DNA from 2 places in the Streptomyces sp. NPDC020681 genome. Region 2 is predicted to be linked to the other one. Evidence: predicted binding sites of a transcription regulator. Region 2 holds the regulator's gene; the other holds the start of a gene.

The links. Region 2 encodes HspR, which represses chaperone genes until heat shock. Its sites were predicted from a motif close to TTGAGNNNNNNNNNCTCAA; they were not measured.
Positions count from the first base shown of each region.
Region 1: the regulator HspR is predicted to act here: its motif matches at 2,059-2,077, upstream of lon (endopeptidase La).

Region 1 covers NZ_JBIRTX010000003.1:353,192-358,402, reverse strand. Annotated here, with positions in the region: gene ACH4YL_RS08720 (spermidine synthase) at 1-466, opposite strand, end outside; gene ACH4YL_RS08715 (rhomboid-like protein) at 675-1,529, shown strand; gene ACH4YL_RS08710 (protealysin inhibitor emfourin) at 1,485-1,970, opposite strand; gene lon (endopeptidase La) at 2,100-4,514, shown strand; gene ACH4YL_RS08700 (trypsin-like serine peptidase) at 4,572-5,211, opposite strand, start outside.
Region 2 covers NZ_JBIRTX010000002.1:228,010-233,220, forward strand. Annotated here, with positions in the region: gene ACH4YL_RS04555 ((2Fe-2S)-binding protein) at 1-250, opposite strand, end outside; gene ACH4YL_RS04560 (helix-turn-helix transcriptional regulator) at 637-1,620, shown strand; gene ACH4YL_RS04565 (heat shock protein transcriptional repressor HspR) at 1,821-2,273, opposite strand; gene dnaJ (molecular chaperone DnaJ) at 2,275-3,468, opposite strand; gene grpE (nucleotide exchange factor GrpE) at 3,535-4,185, opposite strand; gene dnaK (molecular chaperone DnaK) at 4,182-5,211, opposite strand, start outside.

The DNA.
Region 1 (5,211 bases), on a different contig from region 2:
TGTCGATGTCAAGACAGAGGGCGTCGTAACGCTCCGCGTGGTCCGGACCGGCACGGAGGTGGTCAAGGAGGTCCGTGTGCAGGATCACGCTGCGGGGGTCGGCGAGCGCGTCGCCGGAGATCTGCCGCAGCGGCCCGGTGCGGTGCCAGTCGATGATCGCCTGTTCGCGCTCGACGACGGCGATGCTGCGCCAGTTCGGGTTGGCGGCGGCGTGGGCCAGCGAGAAGCCGACGCCGAGGCCGCCGATGAGGAGGGCGGGATCGCGTTTTCCGGCGGCGGCGAGCGCGTCGTACGCGGCGTCGACGAGAAGTCGCTCGGAGCGGCCGTCGGAGGTGTCCATCAGAAAACACCCGTTGGCGATGATCTCGTGCCGATCACCGCGCCGCCGCAGTACGACCTCGCCATGGGGTCCGTCGCGCCGGTCGAGGGTGACGGGCGGATCGGACGCGTCGGTGTACAGCGACATGGATGACCTCCGGATGGCGGGCCGGGCGGGTGTCTGGGGCCATCGTGGCGGGACGGCGCGAGCGGAACAAATGAATTGGCCCGGTGGTGCGCGCGACGCTCGAAGCGGTACGAGGGTTGCCTGGTGTGGCGCACGTCATAGACGCGGGTGATGGTGATCGCGTTGGGTGGTGTTTTGTTCGGGGGCTTGGCGAAAGGGGCCTCACGCGGTGCACCGGCGCACGAAGGACGAAGTCCCCTCGACGGACACGGGCCTGCTGCCCGGGATCCCGCGCCAGCGGAAGAGCCCGGTGGAGCCCGCTGCCGAGTCCGCCTCCCCGGAGGCGGGCCTTGTCCGGCCCGTACCGTCCGGTGCGGCCGAGGCCTCGTGCGGCGGTGAAGCTCAAGGGTCGGCGTGGCGGCGCGGCTGGGCCGTGCTGCGGCAGGTGGTGCCGACACCCACCGGGACGCCGTTCACCTTCGCGTACATCCTCGTGCTGATCGCCACCTCCCTGTTCGCCGAGTACGGCGACCCCGCCACCGTCTCCGCCCTCCTCCGCGGCTCCAGCACCGATGTCGCCCATTTGGCCGACACCCCGCTGCTCGTTCTGGGTGCGAGCGCGCTGTGGGTGGCCGGCGGGTTGGCGTCCCCGTACGCCGTCGCCTTCCTCTTCACACTGACCGCGCTGGAACGCCGCATCGGAGGACTGCGCACCGCCGGGGTGTTTTTCGCCGGTCATGTCATGGCGACGCTGGCCACCGAGATACCGGTCGGGATATCCGTGGCGGCCGGACATCTGCCCGCCACCTCGCTGCACCGGCTCGACTACGGCATCAGCTTCGGGCTGATGGCGAGCATCGGCGCGCTCGCCGGGCTCCTCGGCCCGGTCCCGCGCGCCACGCTCCTCGGCTTCACGTCCCTGATGCTCCTCAAGGACCTGCTGGCCTTCGCGGACCCGCTCACCAACTGGGGCCATCCGCTGGCCCTGCTGGCCGGGCTCCTGTGCTGGCCGGCGGTGCGCCGCGTGGCGCGGCACCCGCTAGTCCTCGGGGAGCGCGGCGAGTACGTCCCGCAGGGCGGGTAGCAGCCCGGGGTCGGATGTGGTGACCGTGTGGCCCGCGTACGAGATCTCGTAGGTGAAGCCGTCCGCGATCGGGGAGCCCGTGGGATTGCGCGGGAGGCGGGCGAAGTCGGCGTCTTCCAGGGCCCGGCGCAGCTCGGCCAGCTCGGCCGGGGTCATTCGGCCGGTACGGCCCGCTCCGGTCTTCGTGGTCGTGGAGTAGCTGCCGTCGGCGCGGACGAGGAGCCGGTTGTGCACACCGGCGATGCCTCCGGTGACCGTCATCTCGACGAGCGGCTGAGCCGCGGCAGGCGACGCGGAGCGTGTCGCCGCCGAGGAGGAAGGCGTGCTCTTGGGCGCCTCACCGTCGCCCCCGCCCGCGCCGCCGCACCCGGCGACCAGAAGTCCCGCGAGCGCCAGCCCCGCCCCGGCGCCCACCCGTCGTCCGTACGACTCAAGCCTCATCGCCGCAGTATCGGCCACGAGGCGGCTGCCCCGCGGACGATCGCTGAGAGCGAACGTTCCCCCGGGAACATCTCCGAGGCCCTGTGCATTGAGTCCATACAGCTCAACTTCACTGCCTAAGGGGAGATCATGGCTGCTGAGTCTTCTGCGTTCACTTCGCTCACCCTGCCCGTGCTGCCCCTCGACGACGAGGTCGTGCTGCCCGGAATGGTGGTGCCGCTGGACCTGTCCGACGCAGAGGTACGAGCCGCGGTGGAGGCCGCGCAGGCCGCTGCGCGCTCCAGTGGGGCAAGCAAGCCGAAGGTGCTTCTTGTTCCGCGGGTCGACGGGACGTACGCCGCGACCGGTGTGCTCGGGACCGTCGAGCAGGTCGGCCGGCTCTCCGACGGAGACCCCGGCGCGCTCATCCGCGGCCGTGGCCGCGTGAAGATCGGCGCTGGCACTACAGGGCCCGGCGGCGCACTCTGGGTCGAGGGCGCGCGGATCGACGAGACCGTGCCTGACCCCATGCCCGGTCAGGTCGCCGAGCTCGTCAAGGAATACAAGGCGCTCGCCACGAACTGGCTGAAGAAGCGCGGAGCCTGGCAGGTCGTGGACCGTGTCCAGCAGATCGACGACGTCTCGCAGCTCGCCGACAACTCCGGCTACTCACCGTTCCTGACCACCGCCCAGAAGATCGAACTCCTCGAGACCGCCGACCCGGTGGCCCGCCTCAAGCTCGCCACCGAGCAGCTGCGCGAGCACCTCGCCGAGCAGGACGTCGCGGAGTCCATCGCCAAGGACGTCCAGGAGGGCGTCGACAAGCAGCAGCGCGAGTTCCTGCTGCGCCGTCAGCTCGAAGCCGTGCGCAAGGAGCTCCGTGAGCTCAACGGTGAGGACGGCGAGGACGAGACCGACGACTACCGGGCCCGCGTCGAGGCCGCCGACCTGCCCGAGAAGGTCCGTGAGGCCGCGCTCAAGGAGGTCGACAAGCTGGAGCGGGGCAGCGACCAGAGCCCCGAGATCTCCTGGATCCGCACCTGGCTCGACACGGTCCTCGAACTGCCCTGGAACGAGCGCACCGAGGACGAGTACGACATCCAGGGCGCGAAGGCGATCCTGGACGCCGAGCACGCCGGACTGCAGGACGTGAAGGAACGGATCACCGAATACCTGGCGGTGCGCAAGCGGCGTGCCGACCGGGGGCTGGGCGTGGTCGGCGGGCGGCGCGGGGGCGCGGTTCTGGCGCTCGTCGGCCCGCCCGGTGTCGGCAAGACCTCGCTCGGTGAGTCCGTCGCGCACGCGATGGGACGGAAGTTCGTCCGGGTCGCGCTCGGCGGCGTCCGGGACGAGGCGGAGATCCGCGGACACCGGCGTACCTACGTCGGCGCGCTGCCGGGCCGCATCGTCCGGGCGATCAAGGAAGCCGGGTCCATGAACCCGGTGGTCCTGCTCGACGAGATCGACAAGGTCGGCTCGGACTTCCGCGGCGACCCGGCCGCGGCGCTGCTCGAGGTCCTGGACCCGGCGCAGAACCACACCTTCCGCGACCACTACCTGGAGGTCGAACTCGACCTGAGCGACGTCGTCTTCCTGGCCACCGCGAACGTACTGGAGGCCATCCCGGAGGCGCTGCTCGACCGGATGGAGCTGGTCAGGCTCGACGGCTACACCGAGGACGAGAAGGTCGTCATCGCCCGGGACCACCTGCTGCCGCGCCAGCTGGAGCGGGCGGGCCTGGAGCCCGGCGAGGTGACCATCGACGAGTCCGCGCTGCGCAGGCTGGCGGGGGAGTACACCCGTGAGGCGGGCGTGCGGAACCTGGAGCGTTCGATCGCCAGACTGCTGCGCAAGGTGGCGTCGCAGCACGAACTGGGCGAGCAGGAGCTGCCGTTCATCGTCGGCGCCGAGCAACTGCGCGGCCTGATCGGGCGGCCGCACCATGTGCCCGAGTCCGCGCAGGACCCGGCCGAGCGGCGTACGGCCGTGCCCGGAGTGGCCACCGGTCTCGCCGTCACCGGCGCGGGCGGCGACGTCCTGTTCGTCGAGGCGTCGCTGGCCGACCCGGAGACGGGCGCGGCGGGTCTGACCCTCACCGGTCAGCTCGGTGACGTGATGAAGGAGTCCGCGCAGATCGCGCTGAGCTTCCTGCGCTCGCACGGAGCGGAGCTGGAGCTTCCGGTGGCGGATCTCAAGGACCGGGGTGTGCACATCCACTTCCCGGCCGGCGCGGTGCCGAAGGACGGCCCGAGCGCGGGCATCACGATGACCACGGCGCTGGCGTCGCTGCTGTCGGGCCGGCTGGTCCGTACGGACGTCGCCATGACCGGCGAGGTCTCGCTGACCGGGCGGGTCCTGCCGATCGGCGGCCTGAAGCAGAAGCTGCTGGCCGCGCACCGGGCGGGTACGACGACGGTGGTGATCCCGAAGCGGAACGAGGCGGACCTGGACGATGTCCCGTCCGAGATCCTCGACAAGCTGGAGGTACACCCGGTGACGGATGTCCGACAGGTGCTGGAGATTGCGCTCTCTCCGGCGGAGGTGGCGTTGCCGGCGGCGGCGTGACGCTTCGTGTGCGGGCCCGGCGGCTGTGGGTGAGCCGCCGGGCCCTTGCGCGTGCCGCTACTGGCCCGCGGCCTGCTCGTACAGGTCGCGCGCCTTCGCGTCGAAGAGCGCCGCGGTCGACTCGCGGTCCGTGTCGCCGCCGCTCAGCACGCCGATGAGCCGCCCCTGATGCTGCGCGTCCCGGTAGTCGGCGAGCCAGGGCGCGCCGCTCGTGCCCTCCCAGAACCCGGCGCACTCCATGAGGAGGATCTCCGGCGACTCGGGGTCGGGACGGGTGTCGGTGGTGCACGCGACGGGCCGATTGGCCGGATTGTGTGCCTGATTCGGATACCCGACGACGGTGACCCGCCGGTCGGCCTCCGACTCCCAGTCGGGTTTGGCCGCGCCGACGACCTGCTGCACCTGGCGGCCCTTGGGGTCCGGCTCCAGCGTCAGAAAGGCGTAGTCGGCGGCGTCAGCGTCGTCGGCGTCGTCGGTCCACCGGTCGTCGATGTGTACGGAGCCGACCTTCCACTGCCCGTACGGATACACGCCCTTGGCCTTGGCGCTGGTCCTGCCCTGGTCCTTGTTCGTGGCGTTGCCATTGCCGTTGCCGGAGAACTCCGGCGCGAACCGGAGCTCACCGGGCTCGTGGTCAGGCTCGCCGCCGGCGTCCTGGATGCAGTGCGCGGCGGTCGCGACGACATTGCCCTTCGGA
Region 2 (5,211 bases):
CGAAAATCATGCCGTACCTGATGGCACAGCGGACGGGCTGTGGTGCTCCACGGGGCCGGCGAAGGCACCGGTATGCACGAACGTCTTCGTCCTCCTCGCGTGCCACGACGATCGGCTCGCCGAACAGGGTGACCATCAACGAGTCGCCACGGTGGGGGATTGCCGTGACGAGGTCGATGAAATGCCACCCCGAGCGGTAGGCCGTTGCCATCTCACGCCGGAAGGTCCGGTCGTCCGGTGGAACGGTCATTCGTTCGTGCCTGCCGGACCGACACCCCAGGAAGGCTCACCAGGGGCGACTACGGCAGTTGCCGGAGCAGCACCCCAGGAGGGCTCACCTGGCGCCGAACCCGAGTCCGCGGAAACGAGGCCGCCCCACGAAGACTCGCCCTGGGTCGCCGCCACCACGGCAGGGGAGCTGCTACCCCAGGAGGGCTCACCGGAGGCCACCGCACCTAGCGCGGCCGCCGCTATGGCAAGAGCACAAAGAGCACGTAGCGTCCTAGACATGGGTGTTCTCCACCTCTTTTGATCATTCCTCCTCCCCCGCGCATAAGACGATGTCTCACTCCGAACGCTTGCACCAGCGACGGCAGGCATCATGTTCCTGTAATGCAGGAGCCTGAGGGGGTGCATATGCCATCTAATGAGGTCGAACCGGGACACCCTCACGCAGACGGTGAGCTGTGCGAGTCGGGGAAAAGTCTGTACATCACCGCTCTTCGCACGGGGCGTATAGCCCGGTCAGAGGCGGAATCCACGCCCTGTCTCTTCGATCTCGCCCTGCTGCACCCGGATCCCGACGACGCTCAGTGGCTTCGCCCGGTTCCGCCGACCACTGCGCTGACACAGCTGATACACCCCATCGAGCGGGAGATCCAAGAGCGGCGACGACGAACTGTCGCTCTGACCGACGCTCTTGAGCCATTCATGGCGTTCACCGCGCAGAATTCCACCGTCCCACAGGGGATAACAGTCCTCGAGGGCCTCAACCGCATCAACACAACCCTTGACCAGGTCACCGCAGACTGCACGGAGGAGCTCCTCACCGTCCAGCCCGGCAGCGGGCGGCAGCCACACATCCTGGAGAAGGCGCTGCGCCGGGTGGAACCGCTGATCGAGCGGGGTGTCCGGATGCGCACCCTCTACCAGCACACTGCCCGTCACCACCCGGCCACGCTCGCCTACATGGAGCAGGTCGGGCCCTCGGGCGTCGAGGTGCGGACGCTGGAGGAGATCATCGACCGGCTGATCATCATCGACCGGAAAGTGGCCTTCATCCCGGCGAGCAGCGACCGTCTTTCGGCCCTGGAGCTGCGGCACAAGGGGATCGTCGAGTATCTCGTCGGCGTCTTCGAGCAGTTCTGGCTGCACGGCATCCCGTGGGAGGAGCCGATCTCGTACGGCCCGGACCTGGACGGCATCACGGGCGTGCAGCGCTCCATCGCGAAACTGCTGGTGGAGGGCCATGTGGACGAGGCGATCGCGCGCCGGCTGGGGATGAATGTCCGCACCTGCCGGGCGCACATCGCCAAGCTGGGGTCGTCGCTGGGCAGCGGGAGCCGTACTCAACTGGGCTATCTCATCGCGCAGTCGGGCATTCTCGAGCACGAGTCCTGACGGGATTCCTGACGAGTACCTGACCAAAACTGCCGGGATAGTCGACCTGATTCCGCCGTCCCGAGGAGCCGTTCTGCGGGCCCGCCGGCCTCCGGCGGGCCTCCGGGGCGCATCTCTCGGCGTACGGCCTTCAGGAGCCCGCCAAAACGCCGGACGGGGCAAACTCGACCCGTCCGGCGCCTGGTTGAGGACCTGCGTTGTTACTCCGACCGCTTCGGCCGCCACACCACCAGCGCGCTCGCCTGCTGCACATCCTGGTACGGCACAAGATCCCGCCGGTACGAAGCGTGCACCTGCGCCTCGCGCTGCTGCATCGCCGCCGCCGCGCCGTCGACCGCCGCCGACAGCTCGGCGACCCGCGCCTGCAGCGCCGCGACCTGGTGCTCCAGCTCGATGATGCGCTTGATGCCGGCGAGGTTGATGCCCTCGTCCTGCGACAACTGCTGGACGGTGCGCAGCAGTTCGATGTCGCGGGCGGAGTAGCGCCGGCCCCGGCCGGCCGTGCGGTCGGGGGAGACGAGACCGAGGCGGTCGTACTGCCGCAGGGTCTGCGGGTGCAGACCGGACAGCTGGGCCGCCACCGAAATCACGTACACCGGCGACTCGTCGGTCAGTTGGTAGGGGTTACGGCTGCGTCCCGATCGGGGGTCCATGTCATGCTCCCTTCGCGGCCTGGAACAACTCGTCCCGCGGGTCCTCGTCCGCGGTGGCTTCGCGGTAGGCCTGCAGCGCTTCCTTCGCCTTGTCGCTGAGCTCGGTCGGGACCGCGACCTCGACGGTGACCAGCAGGTCGCCGCGGGAGCCGTCCTTGCGGACCGCTCCCTTGCCGCGGGCGCGCATCGTACGTCCGTTGGGCGTGCCCGCGGGCAGCTTCAGCGTGACCGGTGGACCGCCGAGCGTCGGCACCTTCACCTCGCCGCCGAGCGCCGCCTCCGGGTAGCTGACGGGCACGGTGACCGTGAGGTTGTCGTCCCTGCGGCCGAAGACCGGGTGCGGGTCGACATGCACGACGACATACAAGTCACCGGCGGGGCCGCCCCGTTCGCCCGGAGCGCCCTTGCCGCGCAGCCGGATCCGCTGGCCGTCGGAGACGCCCGCCGGAATCCTGACCTGCATGGTCCGCGAGGAGCGGGCGCGCCCGCTGCCCTTGCAGACCTCGCAGGGGTCCTGCGCGATCAGACCGCGGCCCTTGCAGTCCACGCACGGGTCGGTCAGCGAGAAGGACCCGCTGCCGCCGCGCGAGACCTGGCCGGTGCCGACACAGGTCGGGCACACCCGAGGCGTACCGTTTTTGTCGCCGGTGCCGGAACAGGCCTTGCACGCGGCCGAGCTGGACATCCGCAGCGGGACCGTGGCCCCGTCGACCGCCTCGGTGAAGCTGAGCGTCACCTCGGACTCGATGTCCTGGCCGCGCCTGGGCTGCGTACGCGTACCGGCGGTGCCGGCGCCGCGGTTGAACAGTCCGCCGAACACATCGCCGAGACCGCCGCCGAAGCCGCCGGCGCCACCTTGCGCTCCACCGCCCTGCGCGCCGCCGAAGAGGTCGCCCAGGTCGAAGTTGAAGCTGCCGCCGGCGCCGCCCGCACCGGGCCCGGCGCGGAAGCCGCCGTTCCCGAACAGGGCGCGCGCCTCGTCGTACTCCTTGCGCCGCTTCGGGTCGCCGAGGATGTCGTTCGCCTCGGAGATCTCCTTGAAGCGCTCCTCGGCCTTGGCATCACCCTTGTTGGCGTCCGGGTGGTACTCGCGGGCGAGCTTCCGGTACGCCTTCTTGATCTCGGCCTCGGTGGCGTCCTTGGGGACGCCGAGAACCTTGTAGTAGTCCTTCTCGACGAAGTCCTTCGTGCTCATCGACGTCCCTCCTCTCGGACAATCACCAGGTCAACCCACCGGCCAACCCATCGGTCAACCACCGCGTCAGCCCTCCTCCGGGCCACCGCTCTCCTCGTCGTTCGCCGTCTCTTCCTTCGAGACCGCGGGCGCCGCGCCCGGCTGGGGCTCGGCCACCGCGACCCGCGCGGGCCGGATGGTCCGCTCGCCGATGCGATACCCCGGCTGCAGAACCGCGACGCACGTGGTCTCGGTGACATCCGGTGCGTACGAGTGCATCAGCGCCTCGTGGATCGTCGGGTCGAAGGGCTCGCCCTCCTTGCCGAACTGCTGCAGGCCCATCTTGGCCGCCGCCGTCTCGAGAGACTCGGCAACCGACTTGAACCCGCCCACGAGTTCACCGTGGTCCCGTGCACGACCGATGTCGTCGAGCATCGGCAGGAGCTCGGTCAGCAGATTCGCCGTGGCGATCTCCTTGACCGTGATCCGGTCGCGCTCCACACGACGGCGGTAGTTCTGGTACTCGGCCTGGAGCCGCTGGAGGTCTGCCGTGCGCTCCTGGAGCGCCGTACGGACCTGGTCCAGCTGGGCCGTCAGACCGGTAATGATTGCTGCGTCCCCTGCCGGGGCCGCCGGGCCCTCCTTCTGGGAGGACTCGGCGGACTCGGCGGCGTCGTCAGAGGTGGCGCCGGAGGGGACGTCGGGCTTCTCTTCGAACCCCGGAGTCTCCTCCGTCACGCGGCACCACCCTTGGCGTCCTTCTCGTCGTCGACGATCTCGGCGTCCACGACGTCGTCCTCCGCCTTGGCCTGCTCGCCGGCCGGAGCCTCGGCGCCTGCGGCGCCCTGCGCGGCCTGGGCGTCGGCGTACATGGCCTGGCCCAGCTTCTGCGAGACGGCCGCGACCTTCTCGGTGGCGGTGCGGATCTCGGCGGTGTCCTCGCCCTTGAGCTTCTCCTTCAGCTCGGCGACGGCGGCCTCGACCTCGGTCTTGACGTCACCGGGGACCTTGTCCTCGTTGTCCTTGAGGAACTTCTCGGTCTGGTAGACGAGCTGCTCGCCCTGGTTGCGGGACTCGGCGGCCTCGCGGCGGGCGTGGTCCTCCTCCGCGTACTTCTCGGCCTCCTGGCGCATCCGGTCGACCTCGTCCTTCGGCAGCGAGGAGCCGCCGGTGACGGTCATCTTCTGCTCCTTGCCCGTGCCCAGGTCCTTCGCGGTCACGTGCATGATGCCGTTGGCGTCGATGTCGAAGGCGACCTCGATCTGCGGGACGCCGCGCGGGGCGGGCGGCAGACCGGTCAGCTCGAACATCCCGAGCTTCTTGTTGTACGCCGCGATCTCGCGCTCGCCCTGGTAGACCTGGATCTGCACGGACGGCTGGTTGTCCTCGGCCGTGGTGAAGATCTCGGACCGCTTGGTCGGGATCGTGGTGTTGCGCTCGATGAGCTTGGTCATGATGCCGCCCTTGGTCTCAATGCCGAGGGACAGCGGGGTCACGTCGAGGAGCAGGACGTCCTTGACCTCACCCTTGAGGACACCGGCCTGAAGGGCGGCGCCGATGGCGACGACCTCGTCCGGGTTGACGCCCTTGTTGGCGTCCTTGCCGCCGGTCAGCTCCTTGACGAGCTCGGCGACGGCCGGCATACGGGTCGAGCCACCGACGAGAACGACATGGTCGATCTCGGAGAGCTGGATGCCCGCGTCCTTGATGACGTTGTGGAACGGCGTCTTGCAGCGCTCCAGAAGGTCGGCGGTGAGCTGCTGG